DNA from 2 places in the Pseudoalteromonas sp. PAR1 genome. Region 2 is predicted to be linked to the other one. Evidence: predicted binding sites of a transcription regulator. Region 2 holds the regulator's gene; the other holds the start of a gene.
The links. Region 2 encodes FliA, which starts transcription of late flagellar genes. Its sites were predicted from a motif close to CTAAAGNTNNNNNNNNNNNNGCCGATA; they were not measured.
Positions count from the first base shown of each region.

Region 1: the regulator FliA is predicted to act here: its motif matches at 1,931-1,957, upstream of QL229_RS19845 (DUF5610 domain-containing protein).

Region 1 is NZ_CAMZMY010000037.1:20,534-23,730, forward strand. Features, by position in the region: gene QL229_RS19830 (thiol:disulfide interchange protein DsbA/DsbL) at 1-209, shown strand, start outside; gene QL229_RS19835 (DUF523 domain-containing protein) at 267-722, shown strand; gene trmA (tRNA (uridine(54)-C5)-methyltransferase TrmA) at 725-1,822, opposite strand; gene QL229_RS19845 (DUF5610 domain-containing protein) at 1,987-3,105, shown strand; gene murI (glutamate racemase) at 3,172-3,197, shown strand, end outside.
Region 2 is NZ_CAMZMY010000006.1:188,054-191,250, reverse strand. Features, by position in the region: gene QL229_RS07220 (chemotaxis protein CheA) at 1-294, opposite strand, end outside; gene QL229_RS07215 (protein phosphatase CheZ) at 310-1,077, opposite strand; gene cheY (chemotaxis response regulator CheY) at 1,095-1,478, opposite strand; gene QL229_RS07205 (RNA polymerase sigma factor FliA) at 1,519-2,229, opposite strand; gene QL229_RS07200 (MinD/ParA family protein) at 2,256-3,116, opposite strand; gene flhF (flagellar biosynthesis protein FlhF) at 3,109-3,197, opposite strand, start outside.

The DNA of each region.
Region 1 (3,197 bases), on a different contig from region 2:
ACTTTGATAAGTACTACAACAGTTTTTCTGTACGCACGATGGCGTCTAAAATGGCACGTGATCAAGAGTACTATCAACAAAAAGGTGCTTTAAAAGGTGTTCCAACCTTTATCGTTAATGGTAAATATCGTTTAATTTTAGGTGCAGACTCAGGTATTAGCGATGCTAAAAGCATGGCTGGTTTAATTAATTACCTAGCAGATAAGTAAGCTTAGCTTAATTAAAATAAAAGCTCCGTTCGCGGAGCTTTTTTGTTGGTACAGCACATGCAAAAATTATTAGTTTCAAGTTGTTTATTAGGAAACCCTGTTCGTTATGATGGGCAATCGCAAAATTTACTTCATCCAGGCTTAGAAACACTCAAACAGCAGGGAAGGCTCATCGCATTCTGTCCTGAAGTAGCTGGTGGGCTGCCCACGCCAAGACCGCCTGCAGAAATAAAAGCAGGAAGAGTACTTACCAAAGATTCGCAGGATGTAACTGTACAATTTGCTTACGGCGCAGAACAAGCACTTAAGCTTTGTCAAAAGCAGGGCATTCGTTATGCGTTATTAAAAGAATCAAGTCCTTCATGCGGTCGCAATACTATTTACGATGGTAGTCATTCTGGAAAGAAAATTTCAGGGATGGGATTAACTGCAAAGCTGTTAACCGACAATAATATAGCAGTCTACAGCGAGCAGCAGTTGCCAGCGCTATTTGCTGCGCTGGCAGAGAAATGATTTTATTTGCGTTGCAAAAACACACCTGATTCGATGTGGTGGGTATAAGGGAATTGATCGAAGATCGCAAAACGTTTTACTTCATGGGTTTTACATAGGTGATCAAGGTCACGCTCAAGGGTGTCTGGATTACACGAGATATAAATAATATTGTCGTAGTTAGCAACTAAGTCACACGTTAGCGTGTCCATGCCTGCGCGTGGTGGATCTACTAAGATTGTTTGGCAGTTATAGCTTGTCAGGTCAATGCCATCTAAACGAGAGAAAGTACGCTCGCCTTTCATCGCTTGAGTAAACTCTTCACTCGACATACGAATGATATCTAAGTTCTCAACTTTATTCTGCGCGATATTGTATTGCGCTGAGTAAACCGATGATTTTGAAATCTCTGTGGCTAATACACGGTCGAATGAACCCGCAAGGGCAATTGAGAAATTACCATTCCCGCAGTATAGCTCTAGTAAGTCATTGCTAAGTGGCTGGCATAGTGCTTGTGCCCACTCTAGCATCTTGATATTCACTTTCGCATTCGGTTGCGTAAAGCTATTTTCGACTTGTTGATAAATTAATTCTTTACCGTTTACATTAAGACGCTCAATGACGTAATCGTTACCAATCACTTCTTTTTGCTTACGCGCACGGCCAATAAAATCAATTTTAAACTGTGCGCTTAATTTTGTTTTCAGCTCTTTAATTGCTTGTAACCACTGCTCATCTAATTGTTTGTGATATAACAAGCTAACGAGGATTTCACCACTTAGGCTAGAAAGGTAATCAATTTGAAATAACTTACGGCGCAGAATTTCGCTGCCCTTTAAGTTTTCGATCATGGCTTGCATCACTTCACCGACTAAAGGTGCTGCAGGGTCAAACTCATCAACACGAATTTTCTCTTTGGTTTGCTGATCAAACATGATGTGAAATAAGTCTTCACCCTCATGCCATACACGAAACTCTGCACGTTGGCGGTAATGAATAGGATCAGAGCCAAACACCTCTAATTTTTCAACTCCAAAACGTCGAAACTGGTTAGTGATGCGCTGCTCTTTCTCACTCAATTGTGCATCGTATTGAGTTGTATCAATTTTTATAACCGCCATGGCTGATTACCTTTTATCTCTTAGCTTTATAACGGCGCTATTGTAGGGAGCGCTGAGGATTTGTCTAGTTTTGTTATTTATTTTGGTGTCGTTTTTTTATACAAAAAACTTAAGTTATGTGGTTTTTGGCCGATAATGAGATAACCATAACATGGAGTCGGATCATGAAAATTGGCAATCTAGGCTATATACCTAATACAAATGTGAATAAATACAATGGCAAACAGGCACTGCAGCAGCCTGCCATTCAAAATCGTCAAGACAGTTATCAGCAACGCGGGCGAGAGCTGGCAGCAAAAGTTCTTGATGATAAACTAGCTGCAGCTCTTGGCTTACCTAAAGCTGAAGAGAAAAAAGATAAACCGCTATTTGATTTTGAAGAGATCGTTAAAAACGTACTCGACTTTGTTGGCGGCGCACTTCGCAAAGCAAAAGCCGATGGTGCTGATGATGAAAAACTCAAAGGCATGCTAGGTGATGCACGCAAAGGTGTGCAAATGGGTATCGACGATGCGTATGATGAGCTCAAAGAGTCAGGCATTCTTAATGATGATATAAAAGAAGGCATCGAAAAATCTAAAGAAGGCATCTATAAAGGTATAGATGAGCTAGAAGATGATTTATTCAACCCTAAACCTAACGCAGTTTCAGTAAGCCAAGCCCAATACCTTAGTTTAAGTAATAACGCAGAATACACTTTTACAACGGCTGAAGGTGATGAAGTAAGTATTAGCTTTGCAGATGCCTATGAAAGTAAATCGGCAAGTAGCTATAGTAAAAATGGCGATAACGAAGCGTTTGTTAGTGAATCTTCGCAATCACGCGACTTGTCATTTTCGATGACAGTCAATGGTGATTTAAATGAGCAAGAGCAACAAGCTATCAATGAATTGATGGAAGACTTGCAAAGTGTCAGTGAGACATTCTTCTCTGGTTCATTAGAAGAAGCCTTTGAACAAGCGAAAGAGTTGAACTTAGGTAATGAACAACTCGTTGGCTTTACGATGGATCTGAAACAAACCAAAACAGTGGCTGCGATAAAAGGCTATGAAGAATATAAACCAGCTCCTGAAAAAGAAGTCGCCGAGAAAATAGCGCCGTTTAATGACGACCTAAAACAGGCATTTAATAAAGCCGGCGACATAGGTTTGCAAAATGAACTAGCTGGTATCTTACAATGGTTGAATCAAGACAAAGAGGAAGTCAGTAAGTTAGTTGATTATACCAAATCAATGTTCGAGCAAATGAACAAGTTGCGTTCAGCTTCTGAGCAAGACTCATAACCGCAACTTTCTTTTTCTAAAACTGCATGGCAAACTGCTGGCCTTTGATGATCCGAGGTAAGCAGTTTGTCAGTCCATATTATGGTGTTTGA
Region 2 (3,197 bases):
GGTATCAAGAGCTTGAAGAATAACATCCATTAATTCAGGTGTTACACTACGCACACCTTGGCGAAGTAAATCGAAGACATTTTCTGCACCATGACAAGCGTCAACAAGCTCTGTCATACTCAAGAAACCTGCCCCACCTTTTACAGTGTGGAAACCTCTAAAAATTGCGTTAAGTAAGTCTTTGTCTTCTGGGTTGTTCTCAAGCTGAACCAATTGTTCTGACAAAAGCTCTAGAATTTCCCCTGCTTCAACAAGGAAATCCTGTAAAATATCTTCATCGACTTCAAAGCTCATGCAGTTACTCTCCTCTTAGAAGCCCAAACTTGATAATAGGTCATCAACTTCATCTTGTCCTGAGACAACATCATCACGTGACTCTGCATCAATAATTGGCCCTTCAGGACCTGCTAGCGTATCGCTTGTTGCAGGTGCTTGTTCTGTGGCCTGTTTTTCTTGTTTTTGCTGACCATCTTCTTGACTGCCGAATACAGTTAAGAGATTAATTAAACTGTCTTCAACTTCTCGTACTAGTTCAATAACACGGCGAATTACCTGACCAGTTAAATCTTGGTAGTCTTGCGCCATAAGCACATTGGTCATCAAGCCTTGTAATTCATCAGTTTTAGTATGAGAGTTGTTCATGAACTTATCTAAGCTATGGCATAAGGTTTTAAACTCACCAAGCTCAATTTCTCGGTTCATCAATCGATCCCACGTGGGCTTGATTGTTGCAATTTCATCAGCAAGTTGTTGTGCAATAGGTAAACTTGCCTCAACAGCATCCATGGTTTTATTTGCTGCATTTTCTGTCATTTCCATGACATAGTTTAATCGCTGTTTAGCGTCGGGTATCGCATCGGTAGTTAAATCGACGAGACGAGTATCAAGATCAAAGTTCTTTAACGCTTCATGCAGTTGACGCGTCAATTTACCGACTTCGGCAAACAACTCTGATTGTTCTTTTGAGGCGGCTTCAAGAATTAGCTTATCTGCCTTCTCTTGTTCACCTTTTTCAAGATACTCAACAAGTTGACGAGCTTGCTCTAAACTTATATGAGGCGCAGCAGGTGCTGACATAAGCCTCTCCCCTTAGATTAACCTAAACGTTCAAACACTTTTTCCAATTTGGTTTTAAGTGTCGCAGCAGTAAATGGTTTAACAATGTAGCCATTAACACCTGCTTGAGCAGCAGCAACAATTTGTTCTTTTTTCGCTTCAGCTGTTACCATTAAAACAGGAATGTGTTTAAGGCTATCATCGGCACGTATAGCACGTAACAAGTCAATACCTTGCATGCCAGGCATATTCCAATCTGTTACAACAAAATCAAATTCTTGATTTTGTAGCATTGGTAATGCTGTTGAACCATCATCAGCTTCCTGCACATTGGTAAAACCTAAATCCCTTAATAGATTTTTAATGATACGTCTCATTGTAGAAAAATCGTCAACAACAAGAATCTTCATGTTTTTATCCAAAACATCCTCCGGTGAGGTTTGAACCTATATTTACTTACTACTAATTAATCCAGTCATTGATTTTTGCTTTGAGCTTAATCATCGCCTGACCATGTATTTGACTCACACGCGACTCGCTAACATCGAGTATGTGTCCTATTTCTTTCAAGTTCATTTCATCGTTGTAATACAAAGACAAAACAAGGGCATCTCTTTCTGGTAACGATTGGATAGCCGTTAATAGAGACTGGTTAAACCGCTCATTTTTAACGTTATTAAACGGTTTGTCTAGTGCTAAATCATGACCCATTGGTGTTATTACGTCTTCATCAACACCTAAATCCTCGATACCTAATACTTTACTAGAATTAACGTCATGTAGAATATGATGGTACTCATCTAGTGTAATATCAAGTTTTTCAGCAACTTCTGTGTCTTTGGGCTCGCGGTTTAGGGTACTTTCTAATTCAGCAATTGTTTCTGCGACTAGACGTGCATTTCGATGCACAGAGCGTGGTGCCCAATCGCCTCGACGGATTTCATCAAGCATTGCACCGCGAATTCTGATACCTGCAAAGGTTTCAAAACTTGCACCTTTACTAGCGTCGAAGTTTTTTGACGCCTCAATAAGGCCGATCATGCCTGACTGAATTAAATCATCGAGCTGAACACTAGCAGGTAAACGAGCAATCAAATGACACGCCACTTTTTTGACTAAAGAGGCGTGCTTTTCAACAATCGCATTTAAATTCTGTGCTGATTGATATCCCATCGCTTTATTCACCGATGTTGTCATAGTTAGCCGTTTACTAGTTTCTCAATAAAAAATTCTAAGTGACCAGACGGTTGGTTAGGGATCGGCCACTTAACTGCTTTCGTTGCTAATGTTTTAAACGCCACCGCTGCTGGTGAGTTTGGAAATAACTCAACGATAACCTTTTGACGTCGCGTAGATTTACGCATGTTTTCGTCATAGGGAATCGTTGCGACTAATTCCATAGAAACATCTAAAAAACGATCCGTTACTTTTGAAAGTTTAGCAAATAATTCTTGCCCTTCACGCATGCTACGCACCATGTTGGCAACAATTTTAAATTTATATACACCATGCTCTCGGCTTAACACTTTAATAAGCGCGTAGGCATCTGTAATTGAGGTAGGTTCATCACATACAACCACAACGACATCTTGTGCTGCACGTGAAAAGCTTAATACCATGTCCGAAATACCTGCGGCGGTATCGACAATTAAAATATCAAACTCGGTGTTTAATTCGCTAAAAGCGCGAATAAGGCCAGCATGCTCAGAAGGAGTTAACTCAACCATGCTTTGCGAGCCAGACGTTGCTGGCACAATTTTAATACCAGCAGGGCCTTCTACAAGAATTTCATCAAGCTCACATTCGCCAGATAAAACATGAGATAAATTACGTTCAACACGTAAACCAAGCATCACGTCGCAGTTTGCCAACCCTAAATCGGCATCCAATACTAATACGCGGTTTCCTTGCTGACCTAATGCAATTGCAGTGTTGAGTGATACATTCGTTTTGCCCACACCACCTTTGCCGCCAGTAACAGCGATAACTTTAACGCCACTATTATTATTTTGATTCATTTTGCGCAGGCCGCTTGCTTGATCTAATACTGTGTTAATCATACATCCCTACTGTGTTCGACGCTACTGCTTGACGTCGTGAATGTTGTGCTTTTGCTCGTTTTAAATACAATTGTTCAGCTT